Regions from separate parts of the Enterobacter sp. JH25 genome, predicted to be linked through region 3. Evidence: predicted binding sites of a transcription regulator. Region 3 holds the regulator's gene; each other region holds the start of a gene.
What was found. Region 3 encodes Fur, which represses iron uptake genes when iron is present. Its sites were predicted from a motif close to ATAATAATGAGAACNACTATCAA; they were not measured.
Positions count from the first base shown of each region.

Region 1: a site for Fur is predicted at 1,947-1,969, ahead of L2Y28_RS15555 (Nramp family divalent metal transporter). Genes of this name have one in related genera too.
Region 2: a site for Fur is predicted at 1,888-1,910, ahead of L2Y28_RS05340 (TonB-dependent siderophore receptor). Genes of this name have one in related genera too.

Region 1 is NZ_CP091319.1:3,237,730-3,241,012, forward strand. It holds gene mgrA (L-glyceraldehyde 3-phosphate reductase) at 1-160, shown strand, start outside; gene ypeC (DUF2502 domain-containing protein YpeC) at 287-634, shown strand; gene L2Y28_RS15555 (Nramp family divalent metal transporter) at 668-1,906, opposite strand; gene nupC (nucleoside permease NupC) at 2,252-3,283, shown strand, end outside.
Region 2 is NZ_CP091319.1:1,123,034-1,126,316, reverse strand. It holds gene L2Y28_RS05340 (TonB-dependent siderophore receptor) at 1-1,824, opposite strand, end outside; gene yahO (DUF1471 family periplasmic protein YahO) at 2,025-2,300, opposite strand; gene L2Y28_RS05330 (lipopolysaccharide core heptose(II) kinase RfaY) at 2,450-3,169, opposite strand; gene L2Y28_RS05325 (glycine zipper 2TM domain-containing protein) at 3,180-3,283, opposite strand, start outside.
Region 3 is NZ_CP091319.1:1,289,453-1,292,735, forward strand. It holds gene chiP (chitoporin) at 1-1,150, shown strand, start outside; gene chiQ (ChiQ/YbfN family lipoprotein) at 1,198-1,524, shown strand; gene fur (ferric iron uptake transcriptional regulator) at 1,617-2,063, opposite strand; gene fldA (flavodoxin FldA) at 2,355-2,885, opposite strand; gene ybfE (LexA regulated protein) at 3,041-3,283, opposite strand, start outside.

The sequences.
Region 1 (3,283 bases), 1.9 Mb from region 3:
GGCACTGGCCTGGCTCCTGCGCCACGATGCGGTGACATCAGTGCTCATCGGCGCAAGCAAAACCGGACAAATTGAAGATGCTGCAGGCATGCTTGAAAATCGTCATTTCTCCGCAGAAGAGCTGAAGACGATAGAAGCGATTCTGTCCAGTTCAGATTAAAAACACTTTTAGCAAAAAGTGCTCTCGTTCATGATTTAGGAGTTGAGGCGATGAAACGAATGTTTACCAACTCGTAAAATTGCGTTAACAGGTCGCACAGCGGCCCCGATCGTGAAGGAGAAGAGTATGTTCAGGTCACTGATTCTTGCAGCGGTACTACTGGCTTCGGCCCCGCTGGTCGCCAATGCGGGCGAAATCACCCTGTTGCCATCGATTAAATTACAAATTGGCGATCGTGATGACTACGGCAGATACTGGGACGGTGGCTACTGGCGCGACCGTGACTACTGGCACCGACATTATGAGTGGCGTAAAAACCGCTGGTGGAAACACGATAACGGCTATCACCGTGGCTGGGATAAGCGTAAGGCCTACGAGCGCGGCTACCGCGAAGGCTGGAACGATCGTGACGACCGCCGTGGCGGCAGGGGGCACGGAAAAGGCAGAGGCCATGGTCACGGCCATCACCATTAACAGCTAAAAGGAGCCTCACGGCTCCTTTTTCTTTTACAGGCCTGCTGCTGTGCCTATCAGCAACCACATGTTTAACGCCACCACCACGACCACAATGGCCCACCCGGCGCGTTTCACCCACATCGAATTCACCAGATCGCCCATCAGCGATTTGTTGCTGGTGAATATCAGTAGCGGCACCAGCGCCAGCGCAATACCGAAACTCAGCAGCACCTGACTCATCACCAGAATGCGGGTCGGATCCAGCCCCATCAGAATTACAATAAAGGAAGGCAGCATCGTTACCGAACGGCGAACCCACAGTGGAATATGGAAACGTACGAACCCCTGCATCACCACCTGCCCGGCCAGTGTCCCCACAACCGTAGAGGAAAGTCCCGCAGCAACCAGGCTTAAACCAAAAATAGTGGCAGCGGCATGGCTCAGCAACGGCTCCAGCGTCAGGTACGCCTGGTCGAGATCGGCAACCCCGGTATGCCCGTTAAAGTGAAACGCGGCGGCGGCAGTCGCCATCATCGCCAGATTCACAAATCCGGCAATGGTCATCGCAATTGCCACATCCCATTTCGAGGCGGAGTAGCGCTCTTTACTCGTCCCGCCGTGCAGATTTTGGGTTAAAGAAGAGTGCAGATAAATTACGTGCGGCATAATGGTCGCCCCCAGCACCCCGGCGGCCAGAAATACGGCTTCAGAGGTGGGTAACGACGGGATCACCATCCCTTTCGTCAACTGCACCAGATTCGGCTGGGAGAAAATCAGCTCAACAATATAGGCGGCAGCGACGAACAGCAGCAGGCCGCCGATGACTTTCTCCAGCGGTTTTTGTCCCCGCCTCTGGAGCATCAAAATAAGGAACGTGGCGATACCGGTCAGCACGGCGCCCTGTAGCAGGGAGACGCCCAGAATAAGCTTAAAGCCGATCGCCGCCCCGATAAACTCGGCGAGATCGGTGGCCATGGCGATAATTTCCGCCTGGACCCAGTAAAACCATACCGCCGGACGCGGATAGTGATCGCGGATTTGCTCCGCCAGGTTTTTCCCGGTGGCAATACCCAGCTTCGCGGAAAGCATCTGAATCAGCATCGCCATCAGGTTGGCCCACACCACAACCCACAGCAGCTTATAGCCGAAACTGGCCCCGGCCTGAATATTGGTCGCAAAATTACCCGGATCGATGTAGCCAATCGCGGCAATGAATGCAGGTCCCATTAATGCGAACCGCAGCTTGCGTGCCGCCCTGCCGCTGCTACTCTCTACGCGACTATTCGTCATTTCTGCCTCTGGAAATATAGCCTGTGCTATGTTTTATGCTATCAAAATGAGAATGATTATCAAGTTCATTTGTAATGGTTAACATGATTACTCTGATAGCCAGGGACAATAGACAGGCAGGTGGAGCAAGGTCACAGAATGTGAAAATGCGCAGACATTTGTGAAGCGTAGCACACAAACTTAACTTTTCACTCATTTACCTAACATAACAAAAATGTATTGTTGATCACTATTTTTGAGACTCGTCACAGGATGTAACTATAGTGTGGGCTTGATCTCGTTTTCTTTGTGCTTGTTACATAGAATGTGCACGGAAATTAAACCTGCCTCATATTTGGAGCAAATATGGACCGCGTCCTTCATTTTGTCCTGGCACTCGTTGTCGTTACTGCACTCGCATTGCTGGTCAGCACTGACCGCAAAAATATTCGTATTCGCTATGTTGTCCAGCTGCTGGTCATTGAAGTTTTACTTGCGTGGTTCTTCCTGAACTCCAACGTAGGCCTCGGCTTCGTGAAAGGCTTCTCCGAAATGTTCGAAAAACTGCTCGGATTTGCCAACGACGGGACTAACTTTGTCTTTGGCAACATGAACGATCAGGGTTTGGCCTTCTTCTTCCTGAAAGTGCTCTGCCCTATCGTCTTCATCTCTGCCCTGATCGGGATCCTCCAGCACATTCGTGTTCTGCCGGTGGTTATCCGTGCAATCGGCTTCCTGTTATCGAAAGTTAATGGCATGGGCAAGCTGGAATCCTTTAACGCAGTCAGCTCGCTGATCCTGGGTCAGTCTGAGAACTTCATTGCGTATAAAGATATCCTCGGCAAGATGTCCCGTAACCGCATGTACACCATGGCGGCGACAGCAATGTCTACCGTTTCCATGTCTATCGTGGGCGCGTATATGACTATGCTGGAACCTAAATACGTGGTTGCAGCGCTGGTTCTGAATATGTTCAGCACCTTTATTGTTCTTTCGCTGATTAACCCGTACCGCGTGGATGCCAGCGAAGAGAACATTCAGATGTCAAACCTGCACGAGGGACAGAGCTTCTTCGAAATGCTGGGTGAATACATTCTGGCGGGTTTCAAGGTTGCGATTATCGTTGCCGCGATGCTGATTGGCTTTATCGCACTGATCGCTGCGCTGAACGCCCTGTTTGCGGCCGTACTTGGTATTTCGTTCCAGGGTATTCTGGGCTATATCTTCTACCCCGTCGCTTGGGTAATGGGTGTGCCCGCTCACGAAGCGTTGCAGGTGGGCAGTATCATGGCAACGAAACTGGTATCCAATGAATTCGTGGCGATGATGGATCTTCAGAAGATTGCCAGCACGCTCTCCCCGCGTGCGGAAGGGATCCTGTCCGTCTTCCTGGTCTCC
Region 2 (3,283 bases), 170 kb from region 3:
TTTGGTCAGCTCGGCCTGAAGCCAGGTGGCGCTGGCGTTCAGACGCATCCCGAGCGTTGGCTCGCCGAAAACGTTCAGCTCCACGCCACGGTTACGCTGTTCAGCGTCCAGGCCGTAGTGGCCGCTGTCGTCGAGGATGGCCGACGGCATTTTGATCTCAAACAGTGCCAGGGAGCCGCCCACGCGGCCAAAGTCCGCCTTTACACCCACTTCGTTCTGCTTAGAGTGCACGATACCGGTGCTCTGGCCGTAGTTGTTTGCTGAGCGAGGCGCGGTTTCACCGGGCTGTAACGCCTCGGTGTGGTTGGCGTAGAGGGAAATTTCCTCCCACGGCTTATAGACCACGCCGTAGGTTGGCATCCAGCGGCTACCGTCAAAACCGTCCGCGTCGTTTTCCGCACCGGTAATTTTGTTGTACCCGCGAATCACCACTTTCTGATGGCGTGCGCCTGCGGTAAACAGCAGTTTGTCGTCCAGCACGCCCAGGGTATCGCTCAACAGCCAGCCCTGCGTGCGGGTGCGCCCACTGGTCAGCGGATCGCTGTATTTGCCGCCTGAGCCGCTGAAGTTGCTGCTGTCCGGCATATCAACGCCAGTGTTGTGGTAGATGTTGGTGGTCGGGTTATCCGCCGCGGCAGACATTTTCCACGCGATTTTTTCGTTTTTGGTCATCGCCGAATACCCGACATTCACCTTGTGCGAGACGAAGCCGGTCATGAAGTTACCGCGAATGCCCGCCATGCCGCTGACGGAATCGCTGATGCGGTTGGTATCAAGGCGGCTGACCGTCGCATTACCGCTTTTATCCATCAGCTTCGGGGCGCTGTAGATCCCCTCTTCGTGCGCGTGCTGTGCGCCGAGGCCGGTATAGGCCGTCCAGCTATCGGTGATGTCGTACTCGCTGCGCCACATGCCGAATTCGTTTTCGATATCGCTGTAGGCCCACTTCTGCGAGAAGTTGCGATCGTTCTTCGGTGGTTCAGGCACGAAGTCCACCGCCGAGATGTTGACGCTGGTCGGGCTGCCGTGGAAGGTTTTTTTCTGATAGCCCAGGTCCAGCGAGGTGCGGAAACGGTCACCTTTGTAATCCAGACCGGTGGAGAGCAGCGTGGTGCGGCGGCGGTCGTTCGGCACGCCGGTTTCGCCTTCACGATGCACAAGGTTCACCCGCGCGCCGAACTGGTCGTTATCGCCAAAGCGACGCCCCGCATCCAGCGTGGTGCCAATCTGGGAATCCGAGGTGTAGTCGACGCCCACTTTCGCCTGTGGGATGTCGCCCGCGTGTTTTGGCTCAAGGTTGATCATCCCGCCCACGCCCGAGCTGGCCGCGCCGTTCATCAGGGAGTTGGCCCCTTTGAAGATCTCGATGCGGTCAACCATCTGGGCATCCACCACCTGACGCGGCAGTACGCCGGACAATCCGCCAAAGGTCATATCGTCGCCGTCAAACTTCAGGCCGCGGATACGGAAGGTTTCCGCGCTGTTGCCGTACCCCTGAACGAACTGCACGCCCGCGTCGTTAGCGACCACGTCAGCAATGGTTTTCGCCTGCTGATCTTCCACCAGCTTCGAGGTGTAGCTAATGATGTTGAACGGCACGTCCATGGCGTTCTGCTGCCCGAGCATCCCCATACGTCCGCCGTTAGCCACCTGGCCGTCGAGGAAGGCCGGAAGCAGTTGGTCACCGCCGGGTTTGAAATCACTCCCCGCCGTGGACTGGACCACGATGGTGTCCTCTTTTTTCTCTTCCGCCGCAAAGGCGGAGTGTGTAACCGCGCCGATGGCAATCGCCAGCAGCGTTTTGTGCATTGTGGTGTTGTTCATAATGAGCTCTTAACGTGCGCGCAAAAATGGCCCGTTGTCGGGCCTTAGTATTTATCAAATGAAATGCAAATGAGAACTATACGCATTATATATACGTAATCAAGCGTCAACGAGGAGCACTGCGCGAGAAGAGGTTAAAAACGATGTGGGGGAGAAGTACGGCGCACAACCACCCCCAGACAGGGGTGGTTGCTAAAGCATTATTTTTTCTTGTAAATATCGGCGGTGCCGTGAATTTTGTTGTTTGTATTACCGGAAGTCAGCACCAGTACATCAGCACCTTCTTTATCGGCCTTTTCGACCAGCTCTTTTTTCGCATCGTCGACAGAGACTTCGTTAGCCGTGCTCACGGTACCGATTTTTTCGTACTGAGACTCAACTTTTTCGAATTCGTTTTTTGTCATCATTTCAGCCGCAAAGGCGTTGGTGGTAAACAGAAACGCGGTGCCCAACAAAATAGCAGTCGTTTTTTTCATAAACTTTTTCCTTAAGATTAATGAGCAACTACGAAAAGCCCCCACGCGAAACGGTGAGGTGTAATGAGCATGGTAGAGGATTGGCGAAAATGCCATATACCAGGGAAAATTCTTTTATAACAGTCTGTTGTCCTGCATGAATAAAGGGTTTAAGCGGTATTTGAACGCGCCAGATACTTCCTCTGGACGATTTTATGGTGTCGTCTGATTTTTTTTGCGATCAGGCGTTTTTCCCAACGCCGGTGGGATTCAATGGGAATACCAATGCGCAGGCTGGCCGTCACGTTGTCTTCAACAATCCTTTTCGCGTTACAACGCTTCCCGGACAGATCGATGATCCTTATTCCTTTTTCACTCAGGATGAAGTTCCCGCCGTGCGCATCGCCGGAAATGATTTTCAGATTGTGCATTTTCTGCATACTGTGTCGGATTTCACGCTTTATGTCCGGCGTGATCGCGGGAAGAACGCGTAACTCCGGACCGGGGACATACTCAAACAACATGAGCGAGATTTTTGCGAATCTGAAAATCCGGCGTTCAGCCAGGAGATAAAAATCATTCGGGAAGGTATGACCTTGCCTGCCAGCATAGTCGATCCGCTCAATCAAATTTTCGTTGGGGTTGGGCGTAAAAAACGATTTGAAAAATTTTTCTAACCTTTTTTTCCTGGGGGAGTAAATCTTTAATACAAACTGTCCGTAGGGGGTATTCAGTAAAGAGACGTGGGTATGCGGAAGGCTTTTAAATACCATCTGAACGCTGAGTCGTTTTACATTACAGGACAATATATCGTCCAGTATTTCCAGGTATCGTGTATCGTTATTTTTATAACAGACGTGAAAACCACGGTATTTCATTTTTGTAATCATAATAATGTGCTTAGTATGATTTTTCCACGGTGGTATTAGAACCCGTTGTGATGATACGAACTTTGTCGCCAGGGTTAAATGTCAAACCATTATTGTGCTGCACCACCTGAATAG
Region 3 (3,283 bases):
CGATATGTTCGGGATCGATATTGCAGCGTTCACCGCAATTGAAATGGCCGAAAATGGCGACAGCGGCCATCCGAACGAAATTGCGTTCTCCTCCAGCAATAAAGCTTACGACGAAGACTGGTCCGGCGATAAAAGCGGAATCAGCCTGTATAAAGCGGCTGCAAAATTCAAATATGGCCCGGTCTGGGCGCGTGGTGGTTATATCCAGCCAACCGGTCAGACGCTGTTAGCGCCGCACTGGAGCTTTATGCCAGGTACCTATCAGGGCGCGGAAGCCGGTGCTAATTTTGACTACGGCGATGCGGGGGCGTTGAGCTTCTCCTATATGTGGACCAACGAGTACAAAGCGCCGTGGCACATTGAGATGGACAAGTTCTATCAAAACGATAAAAAAACCAAAGTTGATTATCTCCACTCGCTGGGGGCGAAGTACGACTTCAAAAACGATCTGGTGCTGGAAGCGGCTTTTGGTCAGGCTGAAGGTTATATTGATCAGTACTTTGCTAAAGCCAGCTACAAATTTGATATCGCAGGTAGCCCGCTGAGCACCAGCTATCAGTTCTACGGTACGCGCGACAAGGTCAGCGATGGCAGCGTAAATGATATTTATGACGGCACCGCGTGGTTACAGGCGCTGACCTTCGGCTACAAGGTGGGTCAGGTTGATTTGCGTCTGGAGGGTACATGGGTCAAGGCAGAAGGGCAGCAGGGCTATTTCCTGCAACGTATGACGCCAACCTACGCCTCTTCCAACGGTCGTCTGGATATCTGGTGGGATAACCGCTCTGACTTCAACGCCGACGGCGAAAAAGCAGTCTTCTTCGGCGCAATGTATGACCTGAAGAACTGGAACCTGCCTGGCTGGGCAGTGGGCGCGTCCTACGCGTACGCCTGGGACGCGAAGCCAGCGGATATGGCTACGCCAGACGCCTACTACGATCCGAACTACCGTCTGAAAGAGTCTTCATACAGTCTGGATGCGATTTACACCCTGCAGGAGGGGCGTGCGAAAGGCACGATGTTCAAACTGCACTTCACCCAGTATGACAACCACTCCGATATCCCGAGCTACGCGGGCGGTTACGGCAACATCTTCCAGGATGAGCGCGACGTGAAATTTATGGTCATTGCGCCATTTACCATCTTCTGATGAATGCTGCGGCGGGCTGTGTCCCGCCGTTATGGAGACTGAACATGATGAAAAAAAGGGTAATCGTTGCGCTGCTGGCATTCGGGCTGGTGGCGTGCGCGCAGGATCAGGCGCCGAAAGAAGACTCCCGTCTGAAAGAGGCGTATAGCGCTTGCATCAATACCGCACAAGGTTCACCTGAGAAGATTGAAGCCTGTCAAAGCGTGCTGAACGTGCTGAAAAAAGACAAAGCCCATGAGCAATTCGCCACGCAGGAAAACGTTCGCGTGATGGATTACCAGGCCTGTATTCAGGCGCGTAAAACCGGTAACGATCAGGAAGTGGCGAAGCGTTGCGATAAGATTTGGGACGAGATTCGCAATAACAATAAATAAGTTGCTTTACGCCCGGTGGCGCTGCGCTTACCGGGCTTTTTCCAGGCAAAAAAAAGCCAACCTCACGGCTGGCTCAGAGTATGAACACTGACTTATTTTGCGTCGTGCGCATGTTCATTTTCGCGGCAATCCCCTTCAGCACAGTGACCGTACAGGTACAGGCTGTGGTTGGTCAGGCGGATGCCATGACGGGCGGCGATTTCACGCTGGCGTGATTCAATGGAATCATCGCTAAATTCAATGACCTTGCCACAGTCGAGGCAGATCAGGTGATCGTGGTGGTGCTGCTGAGTCAGCTCGAACACGGATTTACCGCCTTCGAAATTATGACGAGTAACAATGCCCGCGTCATCAAACTGGTTCAGCACACGATAGACGGTTGCCAGCCCAATCTCTTCACCCATATCGATAAGACGCTTATAAAGGTCTTCCGCACTGACATGGTGATTGTCTGGCCCCTGAAGCACTTCAAGGATTTTTAACCGAGGAAGCGTTACTTTCAGGCCAGCTTTCTTTAATGCGGTATTGTTGTCAGTCATGCGGAATCTGTCCTGTTGCTAAACGATTCACTTCAAAAGAAGAAGTGACAGAAAATGCACTTGGGATAATGCGTCTCATTATAGAACTGCCATGGCTAAATGAAAACTGCAAGTCTCAAGCAAAGTATGCTTATAAAAACGTGGTATCACCAACAAACTTGTTCGATGGCACCCACTTTTTACCAGGGGGATATTGTACAGGTCTGGACGAAAAAGTTAAAAGTTTGTAGCAATTAATTTAATCGGTTTTACCTGAACAACGGGCGCAACCGGAGTTGCGCCGCAGGGATATCAGGCGTTAAGGATATCGTCCAGGTTCAGCTCTTCACGAACCTGCTTAACCCATTTTTCTACACGCTCTGCGGTCAGCTCTGGCTGACGGTCTTCATCAATGGCAAGGCCAACGAAGTGATCGTCATCTGCCAGACCTTTGGAAGCTTCGAAGTGGTAACCCGCTGTTGGCCAGTGACCAACAATCGCCGCACCGCGCGGCTCAATGATGTCACGAATAGTGCCCAGCGCATCACAGAAATACTCAGCGTAGTCTTCCTGATCGCCACAGCCAAACAGGGCAACCAGCTTGCCGTTGAAGTCGACTTCTTCCAGCGTCGGGAAGAAATCGTCCCAGTCACACTGTGCTTCACCGTAGTACCAGGTCGGGATGCCCAGCAGCAGGATGTCATAGCCCTCGAGATCTTCTTTGCTGCTCTTGGCGATGTCATGCACATCAGCAACGTCTTTACCGAGCTGTTTTTGAATGTTTTTTGCGATATTTTCAGTATTGCCGGTATCACTGCCAAAGAAAATGCCGATGATTGCCATGAGTAAAATAACCTCTTGAAACTTAATGGTATGGTGGCGCAAATTGTCCACGGATAAGGGCAATAATAGCAGAACAGGCAACCCTGCGGAAACAGCTATCACGCAGGACTGCACTCTGTGCTACATGAAAAAGGTAATATTGGGGATTTTCTGACTCACGCCTTGCCGCGTAACGTCTCAAGCTGGGCGATCAGCATCTCTTCGATCAGTTCGCTGCGGCTGATGTTGCGCGCGTCAGCTAACTCGTTAAGCGCATCGACGGCATCGGCATTCAGCTTGAGTTCGACACGCTTAAGCCCACGATTTTTATCGCGTTTAAGCTGGTTGCGTTTATTGATACGCAGCTGTTCATCGCGCGAAAGCGGATTCGTTTTCGGTCGTCCCGGTCGACGCTCATT